DNA from 3 places in the Nocardia sp. NPDC049190 genome. Region 3 is predicted to be linked to each of the others. Evidence: riboswitches for the same ligand, from Rfam matches in the RefSeq annotation. Region 3 holds a riboswitch; each other region holds the start of a gene.
What was found. A riboswitch is a leader RNA that binds a small molecule or an ion and turns the genes downstream of it on or off. The one in region 3 is predicted to bind S-adenosylmethionine.
Positions count from the first base shown of each region.

Region 1: another riboswitch for S-adenosylmethionine. It lies ahead of AB0B25_RS14415 (aminotransferase class V-fold PLP-dependent enzyme); the one in region 3 lies ahead of AB0B25_RS16825 (rhodanese-like domain-containing protein).
Region 2: another riboswitch for S-adenosylmethionine. It lies ahead of AB0B25_RS25730 (DUF1684 domain-containing protein); the one in region 3 lies ahead of AB0B25_RS16825 (rhodanese-like domain-containing protein).

Region 1 covers NZ_JBEZDE010000013.1:123,086-130,320, forward strand. The annotation lists partial or broken gene AB0B25_RS14375 (MDR family MFS transporter) at 1-371, opposite strand, end outside; gene AB0B25_RS14380 (MarR family transcriptional regulator) at 368-880, opposite strand; gene AB0B25_RS14385 (crotonase/enoyl-CoA hydratase family protein) at 968-1,789, opposite strand; gene AB0B25_RS14390 (2-oxo-4-hydroxy-4-carboxy-5-ureidoimidazoline decarboxylase) at 1,983-2,303, shown strand; gene AB0B25_RS14395 (YbaK/EbsC family protein) at 2,357-2,833, shown strand; gene AB0B25_RS14400 (flavin reductase family protein) at 2,909-3,460, shown strand; gene AB0B25_RS14405 (Uma2 family endonuclease) at 3,466-3,927, opposite strand; gene AB0B25_RS14410 (hypothetical protein) at 3,914-4,075, opposite strand; gene AB0B25_RS14415 (aminotransferase class V-fold PLP-dependent enzyme) at 4,153-5,472, opposite strand; SAM riboswitch class IV at 5,517-5,630, opposite strand; gene AB0B25_RS14420 (Pls/PosA family non-ribosomal peptide synthetase) at 6,021-7,235, shown strand, end outside.
Region 2 covers NZ_JBEZDE010000036.1:44,556-51,790, forward strand. The annotation lists gene AB0B25_RS25720 (DUF3153 domain-containing protein) at 1-591, shown strand, start outside; gene AB0B25_RS25725 (glycosyltransferase family 2 protein) at 626-1,801, shown strand; SAM riboswitch class I at 2,069-2,162, shown strand; gene AB0B25_RS25730 (DUF1684 domain-containing protein) at 2,390-3,190, shown strand; gene AB0B25_RS25735 (methylenetetrahydrofolate reductase) at 3,359-4,360, opposite strand; gene AB0B25_RS25740 (polyprenyl synthetase family protein) at 4,599-5,681, shown strand; gene AB0B25_RS25745 (alpha-(1->6)-mannopyranosyltransferase A) at 6,238-7,235, shown strand, end outside.
Region 3 covers NZ_JBEZDE010000017.1:29,871-37,105, reverse strand. The annotation lists gene AB0B25_RS16845 (carboxymuconolactone decarboxylase family protein) at 1-139, opposite strand, end outside; gene AB0B25_RS16840 (amidohydrolase family protein) at 555-1,430, opposite strand; gene AB0B25_RS16835 (FAD-dependent oxidoreductase) at 1,519-2,982, opposite strand; gene AB0B25_RS16830 (hypothetical protein) at 3,358-3,807, shown strand; SAM riboswitch class IV at 3,871-3,987, shown strand; gene AB0B25_RS16825 (rhodanese-like domain-containing protein) at 4,002-4,418, shown strand; gene AB0B25_RS16820 (O-succinylhomoserine sulfhydrylase) at 4,403-5,629, shown strand; gene AB0B25_RS16815 (RpiB/LacA/LacB family sugar-phosphate isomerase) at 5,742-6,194, opposite strand; gene AB0B25_RS16810 (M23 family metallopeptidase) at 6,359-7,235, shown strand, end outside.

The DNA.
Region 1 (7,235 bases), on a different contig from region 3:
CAGCCCGCCGGCACCGAGCCCCTGAAACGCGCGGAACGCCGCGAGCTGGTACATCGACTCCGCGAAACTGCACAGCAGCGAGCCGAGCACGAAATCGCGATGGCCGCCATGAAGAACGGCTTGCGGCCGTACATGTCGGACAACTTGCCCTACAGCGGTGTCGCCAACGTCGCGGTGATCAGGTAGGCGGTGGTGGCCCACGCCTGCAACGCGTAGCCGTCGAGGTCGTCGGCGATGGTGCGGATTGCGGTCGACACGATCGTCTGGTCCAGCGCGGCCAGCAGCAGGCCCAGCATCAGGCCGCCGAGGATCGCCAGGATCTGGCGATGGGTGAAAGCGGCAGGCGCCGGCGTGGTGTCCGACCCGGTCATGAGTCGTGCTCCGTCCGGGTGGGGTCGGCCCAACGGCGGCGCATCGCGGCCACCATTCCGGGGCGGGCGAGCTCGAAATCGTCGACGAACTGCCGCAGCAGATCGGCGAAGGCCGCTGTGGACTCCGGAGTCCAGGCCGCCAGCACCGTGGCGAGGCTCTCGGTGCGGCGGCGACGGATCTGTTCGGCGACCGCGCGACCGTGATCGGTCACGGCGAGCACGGTGGCGCGGCCGTCGGCCGGGTCGGCCAGCCGCTCGACCAGCCGACGTTCGACCAGCTGGGCGACCTGACGGCTGATCGTCGACGCGTCGGAGTACAGCGCTTCGGCCAGCGCTCCCGAGCGCATCGGCCCGTCGCACAGCAGCCGGAAGAGGGTCTCGAATGCGGCCGGGTCGAGACCCCCCTTGGTCAGCCCGCTGAGCTGTGCCGCCGTGCGGTCACGGATCCGACCCAACCGGATGAGTTGAGCAGCGATCGTGTCGATCGACTGATCATCCACAGCATCCACGTCATCACACCTTTATTTGCATCCATCAATTAGTTGCGCGACGCAAGTATGCGAGGGGGTCAGTTCCGGGGCAACTCTGCAGACGGCTTACTGGCCCTTGAATTCTGGCGCGCGCTTCTCGAACACGGCCTTGATCGCCTCGGTGAGGTCCTCGGAGGGAAGGAACGCGGCATTCCAGGCGGAGACGTAGCGCAGGCCGGCGGCGACCTCGTCCTTACGCCGCTGATCCAGCACATCCTTGACGCCCTGCACCACCAGCGGTGGGTTCGCCGCGATCTCGCGCGCGGTCGCGTGCGCCGCGTCCAGTACCGCTTCCTGGTCCGGGAAGACGTCGTTGACCAAACCGATCTTCTCCGCGCGCACGGCGTCGATGTCCTTGGCGGTGTAGGCGAGCTCGCGCAAGTGCCCCTCCCCGATGATGCCGGGCAGCCGATGCAGCGACCCGATATCGGCAACGATCGCGACCTTGGCCTCCCGCAAGCTGAACTTGGCGTCCGCGCTCGCGTAGCGGACGTCGGCGGCCGCGATCAGGTCGAGGCCGCCACCGATGCACCAGCCGGACACCGCCGCGATCACCGGCTTGCGGCAGTCCGCGACCGCCGTGACCGCCGCTTGCATCGTGCGCACGTCGCGCAGCAAGGCGGTGCGTGGCTCGGCCAGAGCCCGGTCGGCGAGCACCGGCCCGAACGTGCCGCTCATCGCGGGCAGGTCGAGCCCGTAAGAGAAGTTCTTGCCCGATCCGGTCAACACAACCGCGCGAACCCCGGGGTCGGCGTCGAGCGCGTGGAACACCTCCGGCAACTCCCGCCAGAAATCCGGGCCCATCGCGTTCCCCTTGCCGGGACCGAGCAACGTGACCTGCGCGACGTGATCCTTCGCTTCAACGGTGAAAGCCTGCCAGTCAGTCATTCGTACAGCGTATCGAGACGGCGCGGCACCGGTACCCCGGCCACCGGGACCGTCCGTCGTATCGAACTCGCCAAGAAGACCGCGGAGCGTGTAAATCCTGCGCAAATTCGTAGCAACGCACTGGTTCCAGGTTCACGGCGCGACGGATCATGGTCATGTCAAAACACCGCGATTCTGAGGTTCGGAGACGACCATGCTGCTGCACCAGGGAATCGGTCTCGACCGGTTCAACGAGATATCGCGCGGTCGCGCGGTGCACGCGCTCTACGAGTGCTGCAGCAATGTGACGTGGGCGGCGACGCTGGCCGACGCCCGTCCCTACGCCAACCGAGACGCGCTGTTGAGCAAGGCCGACGTCGAACTGCTCGCACTGTCCCAGCGGGACATCGACCACGCCTTCGAAGCGGTTGTGCACGAACGGGTCTCGGAGCACAACCTGACCGAGCTCGCACGAATCACCCGCACCCGGATCGGGGGAATGCTCGGTCCGGTCGAGGGCTACCCGGATTACTGATCGGCATTCCGGCTCACCCGACGGACCGCACGCAATCGCTCTACCCTGGTTCCATGCGCAGGTCGTTGTTGTCACCGGTAGCCTGCCGGGTCGCGGACACCCTCATCGCCCGTGGGCATCACGGCCTCATTCTCACCCAGTCCACGCCGACGCATACCGCCCTCGACGCGGCGCGGGCGCTCGGCGTCGATGTGGGGGCCATCACGAAATCGCTGGTTTTTCTGCTCGATGACGAACCGGTGCTGTTGCTGGTCTCCGGCGCACACCAGGTCGACGTGTCGAACACCGGCGCGCGCCTGGAAGGAAAGCTGACTCGCGCGCCCGCAGACCTGGTCCGTGCGGTCACCGGACAGCCGATCGGCGGAGTCGCACCGGTCGGCCATCCGACCAACCTGCCGACCTGGGTGGACAACGCGCTGTCCGCGCACCGCGAGGTCTGGGCCGCCGGCGGGCATCCGAACACCATTTTCCGCACGTCGTTCCGCGAATTGGTGCGGATCACCGCGGGCCTCGCGATCGACATGGATTGAGTCGGCGAGCGGGCCGCGACACCGAACGACCATGTACTCGGCCCACCACGCCTGGTCCACGCGTAGTTTCGTCATGTGACCGAAGCACCCCGGCCCGAGACGGAATTCCGGATCCCCGATGATCTGAGCGGAATCACCGCTGAGCAGTACCGCACCTCCATGCGCCACTACCCCGCGGGCGTCACCGTCGTCACACTGTCCTCGCCGCGGGGGCCGATCGGCTTCACCGCGACGTCGTTCGCCTCGCTGTCACTGGCGCCCCCGCTGGTCTCGTTCAACATCGCACACACCTCCTCCAGCCTGTCCGCACTGCTGGACGCCGAGTCCGTGGTCATTCACTTCCTGGGCGAACACCAGCAGCACCTGGCCCACCGCTTTTCCAGCAACGCCGACGAGCGCTTCAGCGACCACTCGCTGTGGACCACGCTGGACACCGGCGAACCGGTCCTGCACGGCACTCCCATCTGGTTGCGCGCCACCGTGCACCGACTCATCCCCATCGGCGACCACACCGTGGTCGCCGGCCTGGTCACCCGAGTGCACGACAACACCGATCAGAAGCCCGCCGCCGCCCCGCTGCTCTACTACGACGGGCGCTATTACCGCCCGACGTCGCTGGGTGACTGACCGACTCAGGCGCCGTCCAAGGCGGCGAAGTCGACCTCGACCGGAAATGGGTCGGTCAGTCCGAGCACGTCCTGATGCGTTTCCGAAAGCCGGTAACTGCGACTGGCCCAATCCAGGCGGTATTCCTGGATAATCTTCACTTTTCGATCGGCGTCCAAGTGCGCGATCAGGTAAATCGGAATTCCCTCGTTCGCGTATTCCGCACACTTGTCCACCGAGTCGGCGTACTCGGATCCCGACGAGACCACCTCGACCACCAGCAGTACGTCCGCGGTCGTCAACTTCCGGTCACCCTCGATGCGGCGATGTAGCGCGACATCCGGACGGCGGAACGAGAACCCGGGGCTCGCCGGGCGACTCCGGAGGTAGTGCATCTCGAAATCGGTGACGACGCCGGTGCACGGCTCGGCCGGGCTTGCCCGCTCCAGGGCATTCGCCAGTCGCCGGGCGACGTTATTCGACGTTATTGTGCTGGAAGGTTCCGCCGCGGCATACGATTACGTGGCCGTCGACCACCTCGATCTGCCGTTGGATGTCGTCCGGAAGAGCCGCGTAGCCCTCCTCGGTGATCAGAAGCGCACCCGGGTCGACGGCCCAGGCAGGGAGCGTGCTCATGCGTCCACCTCGAGGTCGGGTACTTCAGTACGCCGAGAATATCCGCTCGCATTGCCCTGATCGGGACACCGCGGCCCTCAGCCGATCAGGCAGGGGGCGGCGCCGGCAGGGGCGGTGGAGCGGAAGGGGCGCGTTTCGGGGGTGGGGTTCCACAAACCGTTGGTGGCGGCGTACTCCCAGGCAGGGCCGGTGCGAACGAGAGCGGCGACGGCCCCGACGAGCCGATCCACATCGGCGGCGGTGGTACCGAGACCGATGCTGGCGCGCAGGGCCCCATCCAGCCCGAGGCGGGTGAGCAGTGGGTGCGCGCAGAAGCGTCCGTCCCGGACACCGATACCGTGTTCGGCGGAGAGGTAGGCGGCGACGTGGCCTGGCACGAATCCGTCCAGGGTGAAAGCGACAATGCCGACAACGTCGGGACTATCGGTCCAGATACGCAGCAAGCGCACACCATCGATCGCGGCAAGGCCGTCGCGGAGGCGGTCGGCGAGCCGATCCTCTTGGGCGGCAAGGGTTTCGGCGTCGATCGTGCAGAACGTGTCACAGGCGGCAGCCAGCGCGGCGGCGCCGAGAACGTTCGGCGATCCCGCCTCGTGCCGCTGTGGAGCCGAAGCCCACTCGGCGCGGGTCGCACTCACCTCGAGCACCGCCCCGCCTCCGGCCAGGTACGGTTCGGCCGCATCGAGCCAGTCGCGGCGGCCGACCAGCACACCCGCCCCGAACGGCGCGTACAGCTTGTGTCCGGAAAAAGCCAGATAGTCGATGCTGCTCTCGCGCAGACTGATTCGCCGGTGCGGCGCCAACTGCGCTGCGTCGACCAGAATCCGGGCACCGCACTGGTGCGCGATGATGGCCAGCCGGTCCAGCGGAAGCACCTCACCGGTCACGTTGGACGCGCCCGTCACCGCGAGCAACGCGGCCGGCCTGCTGCACAGCTCGGCGACCAGCCTGCCGATGGTCTCTTCGACGGTGTCGGCGGCCCGAACGACGCGGCGGCCGTGTTCGGTCCAGGGCAGGAAATTGGCGTGGTGCTCGATGTCCAACACCACCGTCTCGCCGGGAACGCACGCGGCGAGCAGGTTCAGCGAGTCGGTCGTATTGCGGGTGAATACCACGACCTGATCGTCGGCAGCGTCGAGGAACCTGGTCACCGAACCGCGAGCAGCCTCATAGCACTCGGTGGTGATCCGCGAGGCGTAGCCCGCGCCGCGGTGCACACTCGCGTAGAACGGCAGCAGCTGCTGCACCCGATCGGTGACCTGCGCCAGCGCGGGCGCGCTCGCCGCGTAGTCGAAGTTGGCGTAGGTGGTCGTCCCGCCCTGCACTAGCGGCACCTGGAGGTCGTCACCGGAGACCCGGGCGAGTGCGGCACAAGTGTTGTCGACAGCAGAGGTCATCACGTAAATCCCGTCGGCTCTGGGACCCGCGATCGTGTTCGTCGAGTCCGCGCTTGCCGCACCCAGTCAGGCGTCGGCCCGGTCGTCACCCGGAGCACCCCACCGCGGAGGAGGGTTGCCGGCCAGCAAGCCGGGGCTTCACGCTGGCACTCATGACCTGACCCGAGATTGGCAGACGCGCCCCCGAACTGTCAACTGGGTTCGCCATCGACGTGCGGCGCGCGCTGTTCGCGGGGCAACCGACCTCGATCGCCGCCGCGCGGCGGCGATCGAGGCGGAATCGGGTGCGCTGTCCACACATCCAGCGATCATTCGGCAAACTCTACGTGAACTGCGGCGACCAGGCGTTTACCGGGCCGCGCGGGTCGAAACTCGATCCGACCGCACACGGCACCAGACGGTCCCACGACCGGTTCGGTGAACTACCGACGACAACAACCGCGGGTACCGTGGACAACTGGCCACCGTGGTGTTTGCCCTTTGGTAACCCCGCTATGACACAACTACCGGAAGTGCGAGGCAGGTCGATGGGAGGTGGGCAGAGCGCCATGCTCCAGCCACAGGTTGACGCGACGGCGAGCCCGCTGCTGCGGGGCGACCATGCTTGCGAGGTCCGCACGCTCGTCGACATCCTGACCGCCACGGCGCTCGCATACCCCGACGCCCCCGCCATCGACGACGGTCAGGTGGTGCTGTCCTACCTCGAGTTGGTCGTCGAGATCGAGAAGATCATGGCAAGGCTCGCCACAGCGGGCGTGCGCGCGGGCGACCGGGTAGGCGTGCGGATGCCGTCGGGCGCCCGCGGACTCTATGTCACCATCCTCGCCGTCTTGTACACCGGCGCCGCCTATGTGCCGGTCGACGCCGACGACCCGGACGAGCGCGCCCAACTGGTCTTCCGCGAAGCGGGAGTCACCGCGATCGTGACCACCGAGGGCATCGAGACCACGGCGGCGGGCATCCGGGCCGCGGAACAGACCGCGCGCGAGGACAGCTGGACCACGCTGCCCGCCCCCGGCGACGACGCATGGATCATCTTCACCTCGGGCTCCACCGGAACACCGAAAGGCGTTGCGGTCACCCACCGCAACGCCGCCGCGTTCGTCGACGCCGAAGCCGAGCTGTTCCTGCGCGGCGCACCGATCGGTCCGGGTGACCGGGTCCTCGCCGGTCTCTCGGTAGCGTTCGACGCCTCCTGCGAGGAAATGTGGCTGGCCTGGCGCAACGGCGCCTGCCTTGTGCCCGCCCCGCGTGAACTGGTCCGCACCGGCGCCGATCTCGGCCCCTGGCTGCTCCGGCGGGAGATCAGCATCGTTTCGACCGTACCGACGCTGGCCGCAACCTGGCCGGTCGAGGCGCTGGACGCGGTGCGTCTGTTGATCTTCGGCGGCGAGGCCGTCCCGCCCGAACTCGCCGAACGCCTGGTTGGCAGCGGTGATTCGCCCCGAGAGGTGTGGAACACCTACGGCCCCACCGAGACAACGGTGGTCGCCTGTGCGGCGCTGTTGAACGGTCGGTGGCCGATTCGGATCGGGCTGCCGCTCAACGGCTGGGACCTGGTCGTCGTGGACGCGTCGGGAAACCCCGTGGCGGAGGGCGAATCCGGCGAGCTGGTCATCGGCGGCGTCGGCCTGGCGCGCTATCTCGATCCGGCCAAGGATGCGCAGAAGTATGCCGCGCTACCGTCGGTCGGTTGGGATCGCGCCTACCGCAGCGGCGACCTGGTCCGCAACGACAGCGCCGGGCTCGTCTTTCTCGGCCGC
Region 2 (7,235 bases), on a different contig from region 3:
CGGATCGTCGCCGCGGTGGTGCCCACGGACCCCAACGACAAAGGACCGCAGTTGAAGGCGCCCGAGTCGCTCGCGGCGAAGGTGCGGGTGGAGGCGTACGCCCAGGACGGTTACGCGGGCAGCCAGGTGTTCTTCGACGATCTGTCATTCGGCGAAGTGCAGCAACTCGGGCAGTTGTCCGAGCAGACCCAGGGCATGTTCCAACTGCAGTTCGTGCGTACCGGCGATCTGGTCAGCCTCACCGGCCGGGTCGATCTGAAATCCGTGCCGCCACACGGCTCCGACGTACAGTTCACCATCGCGTTCCCGGCCCGCGTCGCGAAGACCAACGGCAGCCGCGAGGGCGACAACATCGTCTCCTGGAAGCTGCCGCCCGGTGATGTCTCCACGCTGCGCGCCGAGGTCAGCTATGCCGACCCGAACACCCGCTCATTCGCGGGCTGGGCGGGCATCGTCGGCGGCATCACCCTCGCTGTGGCCGCGATCATCGCCGCCATGGCGTTCATGGATCGCAACCCGGCCGCGCCCGCCGCGCCGGAGATCGGGTTCTCACTGAGCCGCTGGTGGCGCTCGGTGACGCAGAATCGCTGAGCATTTCGTCGGCACGCCGCGATAGCGTGGCGCCATGGTGCGTGCCGATCGGTCGAAGACGCCAGTGACCGCGGTCCCCGTGACGTGCGCCGCAGCGCTCGCAGTGCTGGGCGCGGGCATCGCCCTGTACAACAGGCTCACCCTGCGACGGTTGGCGAGGACACCCCCGACGGCGATCGAGCCGGTCACGGTGTGCGTCCCCGCACGGGACGAGGCCGATCGGCGACCCGGTCTGATCGCCGATCTGCGTGCTCAGGTACGCATTCCGGGCATGTCGGTGCGTATTCTCGACGATTCCTCGACCGACGACACCTCCGCAGCGGCGAGCACCGCCATCGACGGCGACCCGCGATTCACGCTGCTGCGCACCGAGTCCGAACCTCCCCCAGGCTGGACCGGGAAGTCCGCCGCCTGCGCCCGGTTGGCCGACGGGGTGCGTACGCCGGTGCTGGTCTTCCTGGACGCCGATGTGCGCCTGGCGCCCACCGCCATCGCGGCGGCAGTGGCCGAGTTGCGCAGGCGAGGCGTCGCTCTGGTATCACCGTGGCCGCTACAGCTGGCCGAGTCGGCTGCCGAGGCCATGGTGCAGCCGCTGCTGTGCTGGTCCTGGGCCGCGACGCTGCCGATCACGGCGGACGATCGCAGTTCACGGCCGTCGTCCGCGGTGGCCTGCGGCCAGTTCCTGGTGTTCGACAACGCCGACTACCGCGCCGTCGGTGGTCACGCCGCGGTGGCCGCGTCCGTCACCGAGGACCTCGATATCGCCCGAGCCCTGCGCCGAGCCGGATATTCCACCGCCGTGGTGGCCGCCGGGCCGTTGGCACACACCAGGATGTACCACAGCGCGATCGACCTCGAGGCGGGGTACACCCGCTGGCTCTGGTCGGCCCACGGCGGCACGATTCCCCGCGGAGCAGCGGTGGGACTGCTTGCCGCCCTGATCCATTGGGCGCCGCCGATGGCCGCCGTGCTCGGTAAATCGGGCGTCCGGTGGACGGGCTTGCTCGGCTCCCTGGCCGCCGTGACGAGCAGGCTGCTCGCCCGCTCCACGGAGATCGGCGGCCCACCCACGCGCTCGGATGTCGTTGTCGCCCTGGCACACCCGCTCTCGGTCGCGGTTTATCTGCTGCTATGGGCGCGCTCACACCGCGCCCGCCACCGGGGCGCGCTGCGCTGGAAGGGTCGTACGCTCGAACCGACGAGCGGATAGTGCCACGACCCGTCCGCGTGCAGCACCTCGCAAGCGCCCGCCATTGCGAATGCCGCGGCCCCCGGACAGTCGGTGATATTCGCCCGGGTCGGACTGACCGAGGTAGGCCGTTCCCCCGCGACGGCGGATATCTGGTTACACACAGATCCGGTAGCTCGGCACGCGGCAAGATCTGTGCTCACGATGATTACTTCCCTTGTTCCAAGGCTCGCTTGCTGGGCATGATGACTCGGCCCGACCTGGGATCGGCGCGCCGGGCGCCGACATCAACCATCCAGAGCGGCCGAGAGACCTGGCTCATCGATGTCGCAGCAACCCCCCGGTCACCGGGCGTGGGTGCTTCCGCCGGGACCGATGGAGGACCGCAGTGATCAGCTCCGCCACCCGCGACGTCCGAGGGACCCGTCGCCACATCGACCACCGCACCGTCCGCTCCGCGGGTTGTCGTCGCTGATTTCCCGCAGCCGCCGACCCGACTCCGCCCACCGACCCGAGCAGCTCGGCCACGAGGCGATCCACCTGTCCGATGAACCTCGGCCTGCGCCATCCCCACCATCGCAGCACCGTCGACGAAGGAACCGAAGCGTCATGACCACCAGCATCACCAGTATTTTCGAGACAGAATGGGCGCGCTGGCACCACGCGAGGGAAGACCAGTTGCGTGACCCGCTCGGCGTCCTCAGTCTGACCGGACTGCACTGGCTTACCGACCGGCCCGAGCGACTGCCGGATGTTCCCGGCACCTGGTGGGTCACCGACGACAAGGTGTTCATCACCGCGCAACCTGCCGACCGGCTGGAGTACGACGGCCTCGGCATCGCAGGCGTGCAGATCATCACGCCTGCCGAGGGCGCGCCGGGACTGAGTGTGTTGCAGGAACACCGGGTGCTCGAGGTGATCCGACGCACCAGCCGCTACGCCGTCCGGGTGCACGATCCGGCCGCCCCCGGCCTGCTGAGCTTCGCCGGAATCCCGACCTACCCGCCGGATCCGCGCTGGGTGGTGCCCGGTCGGTTCACGCCGTTCGACCGGAAACAGACGCTGACCACGGGTGCGGTGGTGGTAGGGCTCGAACACCACCACATCGTCTCGGGCACCATCGAATTCACCCTCGGCGGGGTGACCGAGCGGATCGTCGCGTTCGGCGACCCGGACCAGCTAAGGGTGCTGTTCACCGACGCCACCAGTGGTGTCACCACCTATCCCGCGGCGCGCTCGCTGGCCGTCGGCGCACCCGAGGCAGAGGGCGCGGTGCTGCTCGACTTCAACCGGGCGACGAATCTGCCGTGCGCCTTCACCGATTTCGCGACATGCCCGGTCGCGCCCGCACAGAACCGGCTGCGGGTGGCCGTCGAGGCGGGCGAGCAGGATCCGCGGACGAACTGCTGATCACCGGCGTTACCCGTCAGCACGCTCGGTCGATCGCACGCCTCGGTCGTCCGCACCGGCGCCGCAGCCGATCACACGATGTGGTCGAATCACGCGACAGCGCAGGTATAGACCAGCGGTACCGGGCCTCGACGCCGGGGTGGGCACGTCCGATCCGGAACGTGGAGGTCAGGCGCTGATCGGTGCGGCGGTGACGCCGTAGCCGAGGTTGGTGAGCACCTCGCTGGTCGCCTTGGCGAAGTTGAGCGTGATGAAGTGCAGGCAGGGCGCGCCCTCGTCGATCAGCCGCTGCCCCATCTCGGTGGCGATCTCGATACCTGCCGCGCGCACCGCGGCGCCGTTCTCCTCGGGACCGTCGCCCGCGGCCTTGCGCAGCCGCTGCATGATCGCGTCGGGCAGCGGTCTGCCGCAGAGTTCTTCGGCGCGCTGTACGGTGCGCAGCGAGGTGATCGGCATCAGCTCCGGGATGATCGGCTTGGCGCCTTCGACCGGATCGCAGGCCAGGACCCGGTCACGCAGCCGCAAATAGTGCTCGACGTCGAAAAACATCTGGGTGATGGAATACTCCGCACCCGCGCGCAGTTTCGCGACAAGGAACGCGGTGTCGGTCGCCAGATCCGGCGAGCGGTGGTGCCCCTGGGGGAACGAGGCGACACCGACATGGAAATCACCGAGGTCGCGCACGATGCGCACCAGTTCCTCGGCGTAGGAGACGCCCTCGGGATGCCGGTGCCACTCACCGAGCGGATCGCCCGGCGGATCACCGCGCAGCACCAGGATGTTGCGGATGCCGGAGTCGGCGTAGGCGCCGACCAGTGAACGCAACTCGGCGACGCTGTGCTCCACCGCGGTCAGGTGCGCGACCGGAAGCAGAGTGGTCTCTTCGGCGAGCTCGCCGGTCACGCGCACGGTACGGTCACGGGTGGAACCGCCGGCGCCGTAGGTCATCGATACGAACGCGGGGTGCATCCGTTCGAACTGGCGCGCCGCACGCCACAACCTCGCCTCGGTGGCGCCGTCCCGGGGCGGATTGAACTCTACGGAGAACGGCACCGCGCTCCCGGCGTGAACCTGCAGACTCTGCACAACCGAGGGTGTTCCAGAGACGTTCGGGTGCGTCCGGGAGGCCCGGCCCGGAGTCGAGCGTCCCCGCACGTTGTCGAAAGTCACCGGTTCAGTCTAGAGGTGGCCGACGGCAGCGCCGGCAAGTCGCTCGGCCACCCCGCGTATTCTCTCGGATCAGGCAACTCATACGCCGCGCCCGGCGCCACCTGCGAACACCCCGCACGGTGCCGGATCACACGCAGTGGCCGGCACCCGTGCACCGCACCCCGCGTGTCCACCGCCACACGACTTTGGAGGCTCCACTCTGTCCGCCGGAATCGGTACCCACACCCCGCAGGCCGCCGTGCCGGTGCCGGGCACCCCCGCCTTCGTCTCCGCCGTGCAGGAGGCCCTGAAACGGTTCTTCCTGACCCGCCGTGAAATCGTCGGACACCTGGGGCCGGTCGTCATCGAGGCGGCGGAGGCGCTCGAGCTGTTCGTCCTGCGCGGCGGAAAGCGCACCCGACCCGCGTTCGCGTGGACCGGCTGGCTCGGCGCCGGCGGCGATCCGCACGCCGCCGAGGCGGACGCGGTGCTCACCGCCTGTTCGGCGCTGGAGCTGGTGCAGGCCTGCGCGCTGGTCCACGACGACATCATCGACTCGTCCCGTACCCGTCGCCGCTTCCCCACCGTGCACGTCGACTTCGAGCGGCGCCACCGGGAACGCGAGTGGGCGGGCGACTCGGCACACTTCGGCACCAGCGTGGCCATCTTGATCGGCGACCTGGCGTTGGCCTGGGCCGACGACATGGTGCACGCCTCCGGCCTCGCCCCGGCGGCCATCGCCAGGTTCGCACCGGTCTGGGCCGGAATGCGCACCGAAGTGCTCGGCGGCCAACTGCTGGATATCCACGGCGAGGCGGGCGCCGACGAATCGGTCGAAGCCGCGCTGCGGATCAACCGGTACAAAACCGCCGCCTACACCGTCGAACGCCCACTGCACCTCGGCGCCGCCATAGCGGATGCCGATCAGGACCTCATCGAATCCTTTCGCACGTATGGCACCGACATCGGCATCGCTTTCCAGCTGCGCGACGACCTGCTCGGCGTCTTCGGCGACCCGGCGGTGACGGGCAAACCTTCCGGCGACGACCTGCGAGAAGGAAAGCGGACCGCGCTACTGGCCGAGGCGCTGCGTCGGGCCGATGCGACCGATCCCGCCGCGGGCACGCTGTTGCGGACCAGCATCGGCACCGATCTGAGTGCCGACGAGGTACAACGGCTGCGCGAGGTGCTCACCGAACTCGGCGCGGTCGACGAGGTGGAGCGCATGATCTCCGAACTCACCGCACGCGGCGTGGCCGCGATCGAGGCCAGCACCGCGACAGCCGCCGCGAAGGAACGGTTGCGCGCGATGGCGCTGGCCGCTACCGAACGCTCCGCGTGAGCCGAGCGGGTACGGCTCTCGCGCGCCGCGACGATGCCCAAACGGCTGAACGAAATCCGTGGCAGGACCGACCGATCGCGTGGTCGTCGTCGACGCCGGGTTGGCGGGTCGGCTACGGCAAGCGTGGCTGGATCGAGGATGATCGCGGGCACACCGTTCCGCGCACCTTTTCCGGCAAACCGGGCCACGTCGACCGCGCAATTTTCCAGCCTCCAGCGATGATGTAGTTATCGCTGGTTGCGGCACCACGACCGGGGTTGGCGGGCGCACCGCACGGCGCTCCAGAAAACCAGCGGCAAACCACTTTTCCGGCGATATCCGGCCCACTCCGTGCGAAACCCCGAGCACCAGCGGCATAGTGTTCGGATCGACGCCGTAAACTGAGCGCCGACCTATTCGCTCGCGGTTGCGACCGCCGACCACTCGGGGGGACCGACACCAGATGGCATCCCCCGAAACGCGCACCGCAGAGGCCGCCACCACCGACAGCACCGGCCAGGCGCCCGACACCTCGGCACGCCGCGAATCGGCCACCGCCCGTGGTTCCCTGTGGTGGATGCGCGCCTGCGCCGACTTCGCCAGAAGTCCCGAGGGTCACGCCGCCCTCCTCGGTTTCGTCGGCGCCATCATGATCACCTTCGGTGGGTTCGGCGCGGGTAGTGTCCGCAAGCGCGACCCGCTGCTGGAGGCTATGCACCTGTCCTGGCTGCGCTTCGGCCACGGGTACGCCCTCTCGACCATCTGCATCTGGATCGGCGTGCTGCTGATGATCACCGCCTGGGTCCGGCTGGGTCGCGCCACGATCGGGACGGGTAATCGAACCAGCGCCGGGGTGACACCGAACGAGCTGCGTGCGATCGTCGGCATCTGGATTTTCCCCCTGCTGTTCGCCGTGCCGATGTTCAGCCGGGACACCTACTCCTATCTGGCCCAGGGCGCACTGCTGCGCGACGGCTTCGACCCGTACCAGGTCGGACCGGTGGCGAATCCCGGTGTGCTGCTGGACAATGTGAGCCCGGTCTGGACCACCACCACCGCGCCGTACGGCCCGGTATTCCTGCTACTCGGACGTGCGATCACCGCCGTAACCGGCGACAACGTGGTGGCCGGCACCATCGCGATGCGGTTGGTCATGCTGCCCGGCCTCGCGCTGATGATGTGGGCGGTGCCGTATCTGACCAAACACCTCGGCGGCAAGCCGACCGTGGCGTTGTGGCTGGCTGTGTTGAACCCGCTGGTGCTGATCCACCTGATCGGCGGCGTGCACAACGAGATGCTGATGGTCGGCTTGATGTGCGCGGGCATCGCGCTGGTGCTGGAGCGTCATCACGTGGCCGGGATCGTCGTCGTCGCGATCGGCGTGGCCATCAAGGCGACCGCGGGCGTGGCACTGCCGTTCCTGGTCTGGATCTGGATGCTGCACGAGCGCGAACGCCGCGCGGCGCAACGGGTCGGGCGTGACCCGGCGCACCTGCCCGCGAGTGCACAGCCCGACGATGCCGCCGAGCCGACCGAGGACATGCCCCACCCGGCAACGATGTTCGCCAAGATCGC
Region 3 (7,235 bases):
TGGCGAGGCGCTTGAAATCCTCCCCGTTCGCGGGCTCACCGATACCGGGCTCGAGGAATTGTTCCAAACGCACGCCGAGCAACTGCTCGGCGGTGTCGAGCGCGGCGGCGTAACTCAGCTCTTCGTTGCTGTTGGCCATAGAGAGATTATCGACCAGCGCGTCGAAGATGGGAGCAGGAATAGCCTGACCACAACCGAATTCGGGATGAAGCAGGTTTGTCGGGGGTAAATGAGGCCGACGGTATTTCTTTCCGCCGTCTGGTATTCGGCGTCAGGTCGGTGAACACTGGGGACAAATGCATCAATGACGTACAGTGTCCATTCAACCGAAGGATGCAAATGTCCTCCAGAACTGTCAAGATCGTTGCAGCGAGCGCCATGACATTGTCTCGTGGTGTCGTTGCCGCTCCCGCAGCTTCGGCCGGCATCATGACATCCGCCCCCGCGTCGAATTCAGCCACTCCGGTCGGTGGATCGGTCGGGTTGTGTTTCGACCTCGGCAGCGCCATCGTCTGCCTGTGAGGCGTTCGACTCAGAGCGTTGCGGCGTGAGCACTACCGTTCGATGGCAGGGAACGGAATCGTGTCTCCCGCTTGGCTTACCGGCAGTTCGTCGCGACGAAGGCGGAGGGTCGGTGGCTCCGGGCGGTAGAGCGGCAGCGTCGGGCTCGGGTCGGTGTGGATGGTGCGTTCACGGACCGGGAGCCGGTAGAACGCTCGGGCGTTGTCCTCGAGTACCGCGTACATGTCGGTGCCCACCACATCGCAGATGAGTTCGACGTCCGAGTCCTGGAACGGTCGGCCCGCGCGGGCGCCGGGGAGATCGGTGCCGAACATCAGCGCCCCGGGGTTCACCGCGTGGATGCGGCGCAGCGTGTCGGCGACGTTCATGCCGAGCCGACCGAAGCCGGTCGCCTTGACCCGTGCCCCGCGATCGACGAGATCGAGCAAGAACGGCAGCCCCTCCTCCGACATACCCAGATGGTCGATCGACAGTGCGGGCAGCTTGGAGATGACCGGTTGCAGCGAGGCGAGCATGGTGCCGTCGATGTAGACCTCGACGTGCCAGCCGACCAATTCATGTGCGCGCAGCGCCTGCAAGGTCATTCCGGTGATGTCCATGGCGGCACGTTTGAGGTTGAACCGCAGTCCGCGCACACCGATGCGGTCCAGCTCGATGATCTCCTCGTCGGTGGCGTCCAGATCGAGGCGAGTGACGCCGACCCAGCCCTCGCCGAGTTCGGAGAGGGCGGCCTTCAGGTAGCTCTGATCGGTGCCCTGGAACGAGCCGCTGACCACGGCGCCGCCGCCGACATCGAAGCGCGCCATGCGCTTCCGATAGTCGGCGATGGTGAACGGGTCGGGCAGGTAGCCCTCGTTCTCGGCCAGCGGGAACCGCGGGTCGAAGATGTGCAGGTGGGCATCGAACACTTGTACAGAATGCCTCAGCGTCGGATTTTCCGCTGCCGCAGCGAGGAGGTCGGCACGGTGGCGGACTGTCGGTCTCGCCGCAGGACGATCACACTTTGTGCGGCTCGCTGGCGCGCAGCATGTCTTCCCGCTCCACGACCTTGACTCGCTCGCGGCCCTCGGGTTCGCCGAGGGCGCGCTCGTGCGCGTCCAGGCGGTACCAGCCCTGCCAGGTGGTGAACGGAATGCCCTTGCTTTCGAGGAATGCGGTGACGGCGTCGAGCTCCGGTTCGGCGGCCGGGGTGAAGTTCGGGCTGTCGTCGAGCAGGCACGCCACGGTCTCGTTGGCGTCGCCCTTGGTGTGGCCGATCAGGCCGACCGGACCGCGCTTGATCCAGCCGGTGACGTACGTGCCGGGCAGGTAGCGTTCGGCGCCGTCGGCGTTCTCGTCGGCGATCACGCGACCCGCCTCGTTCGGGACGGTGCCCGCCTGGTCGTCGAACGGCAGGTTGGTCAGGTTCTGCGACAGGTAACCGACGGCCCGGTAGACCGCTTGGACGTCCCAGTCCTTGAACACGCCGGTGCCCTTGACGTTGCCGGTGCCGTCGAGTTGGGTGCGCTCGGTGCGCAGGCCGACCACTTTGCCGTCCTCGCCCAGCACCTCGCTGGGGGATTCGAAGAAGTGCAGGAACAGCTTGTGCGGGCGTTCGCCCACGTCCCGGATGGCCCACTGCTCCAGGGTGTTGGCGACCATGTCGACCTGCTTGGAGTGCCGGCGCGCGGCTTCGGAGCCTTCGTCGTAGTCGATGTCCTCGGGGTCGACGATGACCTCGATGGTCGGCGAGTGGTCGAGTTCGCGCAGTTCCAGCGGCGTGAACTTGGCCTGTGCGGGTCCACGGCGGCCGAACACGTGCACCTCGACGGCCTTGTTGGCTTTGAGTCCGTTGTAGACGTTCGGCGGGATCTCGGTGGGCAGCAGCTCGTCACCGGTTTTGGCCAGTACGCGCGCCACGTCGAGCGCGACATTGCCGACACCGAGCACCGCGACCTTCTCCGCGTCCAGCGGCCAGGTCCGTGGCACGTCGGGGTGCCCGTCGTACCAGGACACGAAATCCGCGGCGCCGAAGGAGCCGTCCAGGCCGATACCGGGGACGTCCAGCGCGCGGTCGGCGTTCGCCCCGGTGGAGAAGATCACCGCGTCGTAGAACCTGCGCAAGTCGTCGAGGGTGATGTCGGTGCCGTAGTCGATGTTGCCGAGCAGTCGAACCTGCGGCTTGTCGAGAACCTTGTGCAGCGCGGTGATGATGCCCTTGATCCGTGGATGGTCCGGCGCGACGCCGTAGCGGATCAGACCGAATGGCGCGGGCATCCGCTCGAACAAGTCGATGCTCACCTCGGCGTCGGATTTCATCAACGCGTCGGCGGCGTAGATCCCGGCCGGTCCGGCGCCCACGATCGCGATGCGCAGCGGGCGGGTTTCGGCGGTGTGCGCGTCAGGCCCGGCGGAGGCAGCTTGCGTCACCACGGAGGGCCCGCGTAGTCCGCTGGTCGATCCTGCACTCTGTTCGGTCATGTCTTAAGCGCACCCTTATGGTCGAAAAGATGAACGGCGTCGGCCTTAGCTTAGGCTAAGTTGACGCATGGCTTGGTTGCACCGTGGCGGTGCGGCACCGGCGAGGTCGGCTCTGGCTGCACGGTGCCCGGTTCGCTGTGACGAGGAGCTGCCGAATCGCGATGACAGCAGGCCACAGCCCCGCGATTCTATCGGGGTAGCCGAGGGTGTCCCGCGCCGGTGCGCGTACTGGACGACGGCTATCGAACATCACCTCCGCCGGTTACCCGTTCGGCGTGTTCGCTACCCGACCATCCGGTCCGCGTCGAGCCGGCGCCCACGGCGCTGGTCCGGGTCCGACGTTCGATACCCCGTGCGACCAGGGATCATCGAGTCATGACCGAGCAGCCGCCGAGCGTGGGCGACGACGACATCATCCGGGTCGACCAGACCGACAAGCGCTCCGCGGCGCCCTTCATCGCGGCCGCGGTGGTCGCGGTGATCGTGCTGGTGGCGGTCGTGCTCGGCGGGGTCCTGTCGCCTGCTGAGAAAAATGTCACAGATTCCGACCGGATCGTCGCCGCGGTCCGCAACTTCGTCGAGGGCTCCAATGCCACCGTTGCGGTGCCCCCGCCTGGCACCGCGTGCCAGGGCTTCGACGCCGCGCGCTCGCCGCTCGCCGGACAGGCTGGCGCCGGAAAGTCCGTCGAGATCACGAAACTCGACAACCCGATGGTGGACGGCGACAAGGGAAAGGCGACCGTGACCACGAAGGTCGACGGGACATCGACCACGAAGACCTGGAATCTCACTCGATCCGGATCGAAGTGGTTGGTCTGCACCTGAGCGTTCTCGCAGTGTGAACACCCGTTTGACACGGTGACCCGCATCGGTGCAATCTCAGTCGAAGGTCATGAGAACCAGTGTCAAGCCCCGGCATTACTGGTCGGCAACCCTCCTCCGCGGTGGGGTGCTCCGGGTGACGACCTGGCCGTGCCTCGAACCTGGGCAGGGCAAGTGCGGATTCGCAGGAGGTGCACATGAGTTATGCCGGTGATATCACCCCGGAACAGGCTTGGGAACTGTTGCGGGAGGACCCCCGCGCCGTCCTTGTCGACGTGCGCACGGAAGCCGAATGGAAATTCGTCGGCCTCCCCGACACGAGTTCGATCCAACGGCCGACTGTGCTGATCGAATGGGTGGACTCGACCGGTGCGCGCAACGAGGCATTCGTCGAGCAGTTGCAGCAGGCTCTGGCGGATCGTGATCCGCAGACGCCGGTCATTTTCTTGTGTCGCTCCGGCCAGCGTTCGATCGGCGCGGCGATCGCCGCGACCACGGCGGGCTACCGCACCTCGTACAACGTGCTCGAGGGCTTCGAAGGTCCGGTGGACGAATTCGGGCATCGGGGCGGCTCCGGCTGGCGCGCCCACGGACTGCCATGGCGGCAGTCGTGATCACCGGCGGCGCGTTCAACCGGCCGTTGCCCGAGGGCGTCGGCCCGGCGACGCTCAGTGTGCGGGGTGGCGTCCGGCGCTCCGGTTTCGAGGAAACCGCCGAGGCGCTCTACCTGACCTCAGGCTTCGTCTACGAAAGCGCCGAGGCCGCCGAGGCCGCGTTCACCGGCGATGTCGAGCACTTCGTCTATTCCCGGTACGGCAATCCGACAGTCGCCATGTTCGAGGAGCGCATGCGGCTGATCGACGGCGCCGAAGCATGTTTCGCGACGGCGAGCGGAATGGCCGCGGTCTTCACCGCCCTCGGCGCGCTGCTCGGCGCCGGCGATCGACTCGTCGCCGCACGCAGCCTGTTCGGTTCCTGCTTCGTGGTGTGCAACGAGATTTTGCCGCGCTGGGGAGTGGAGACCGTTTTCGTCGACGGCGAAGATCTGGACCAGTGGGAGCAGGCGCTGTCGGTGCCGACGAAGGCGGTGTTCTTCGAGACGCCCGCCAACCCGATGCAGACGCTGGTCGATGTGCGTCGGGTGAGCGAACTGGCTCACGCGGCAGGCGCGAAAGTGGTGCTGGACAACGTCTTCGCCACACCGCTGCTGCAGCGCGGGTTCGAGCTCGACGCCGACGTGGTGGTCTACTCGGGCACCAAGCACATCGATGGACAGGGGCGGGTGCTCGGCGGCGCCATTCTGGGCGCCAAGGACTACATCGACGGCCCGGTGAAAACGCTCATGCGCCACACTGGTCCGGCGCTGAGCCCGTTCAACGCCTGGACGCTGCTCAAAGGGCTGGAGACGATGCCGCTGCGGGTGCGCCACTCGGCGGAATCCGCGCTGCGGATCGCCCGCTTCCTGGAGGGCAACAAGTCGGTCAGCTGGGTGAAATACCCCTTCCTGGAGTCGCATCCGCAGCACGCTCTGGCAACCAGTCAGATGAGCGCGGGCGGCACCGTGGTCACCTTCGAACTGGACGCGCCGGAGCACGAGGCGAAGAAGCGCGCCTTCGAGGTGCTCAACCGGCTGCGCGTCGTCGACATCTCCAACAACCTCGGCGACGCCAAGAGCCTGATCACCCACCCCGCCACCACGACCCACCGCGCGATGGGTCCGGAAGGGCGTGCCGGTATCGGTCTCTCCGACGGCGTGGTCCGGATCTCGGTCGGCCTCGAAGACGTCGAGGACCTCCTCGCCGATCTCGATCACGCATTGAGCTGACGACCCTCGCGCGCCCTGCCTGCTGCTCGAACACGCACCACCCAGCGCGCGGGCCTCGCCGCATGTGCCGAGCGCCCCGGGTGTTTCGGCTGGGCGTCGCGACGACAAGCCGTCAGCGGTGGGAGGTGTGCTCGATTTTGCTGAGGTGGGCGATGTTCGCCTGGTCGGCGGGCGTTGTGCTGGGTTCGGCGCCGAACCAGGCGTCGAGGATCTCCCGGAGTTCGCCGCTCGAGGTCGAGCGCAGGCTCAAAGCGAGGATGTTGGCGTCGTTCCAGGTGCGGGCGCCTGCGGCGGTCGCCGCGTCGGTGCAGAGTGCGGCGCGGACGCCCGCGACCTTGTTGGCCGCGATCGAGGCGCCGGTGCCCGTCCAGCAGCAGACGACGGCTTGATCGGCGCGGCCTGCCGCGACATCGCGGGCGGCCGCTTCGCTCGCCCAGGCCCAGTCGGCGCGTTCGTCGTCGGACAGTGCGCCGTGCCGCACAGTCCAGTGTCCGCGACGAGCCAACTCCTCGACCAGTTCGTCGGCAATGCCTACCCGCTCGTCCGCAGCCACCGAGATGCGCATGGTTTCAGCGTAGTGGCCTGGTCGAACGGTCGGTCCGCGCGGTTCAGTGCGCGATTCCCAGTGATGAGGATCGGATAACTGTCCGAAATGTCACAATCTATGTCGGCAACACGTGCCGGGGCGGGTGGCGTGCCGGACGGATTTCTGGGCATGCGGAGGTGGTCGTGACCAGCGGCGAGTTGGTGCACCCGGTCGTCGACGACGGTGCGGTGCAGGACAGCGTCCCGGCTGATGGCGCGTCCGGGGGGACCGGGCCGTCGACATCGGCAGCGGACCGGAAACAGCCCGACATCGTCGCCCAGGCCGCCGCGGCGGTCGCGAACCTGGTACGGAACGATCCGGGCGGGCCCACCGGTGCATCGGTGTCGGGGGCACGCGCACAAGCTGTTTCAGCGCCCGCCGCGCCCGCGCCGATGCCCAACGGTGTGATTGCTCCCGTACTCAACGGTGTGCAACCGCCCGCACCCGGCGCCGAGGTAGCGCCATCCGACGCAGCCGTGCCGCCGCCGGATGGCGCCGCGCCACCAGGCGGTACGACCACGCCGCCGGACGGCGCGCCCCGTGATGCGGCGTCGGAACCGCCGCCGGGGATCGACCCGGAGATGATCGCAGCGATCGCGCCTAGCGCACTGATGGCCGGATCGATGGCGATGATGGCGCTACCGATGTTGGCGTCGGCGCTGGCCGGTCTCGCGGGCGGCGGATCCAGCGGTGGATCCGGGTCCCCTGCCAGCGCGCCCAGCGGAGCTGGACTGTCCCCGGAAGCTCAACACGCAGTGAACGCCTTGAACAAACTGGCGGACACGTATGGCGAGGACGGCACAGCGTCGGGCACCGGCAGATCGGGATCGACACCCGGCCGGGTCTCGGGCTCGGGTGCCGGAGCCACCGCTATCCGCGCCAAGGCCCTGTACCAGAAGAATGCGGCGAAGGCGTTCAACAACCTGGACAACGATCTCGCGCGATACGTGACGAGTCTGGCCGGAGCCAACAAGGCAGATCGCGCGGCGATCTTGCGGCTGATTCGTGATGTCAACGTCC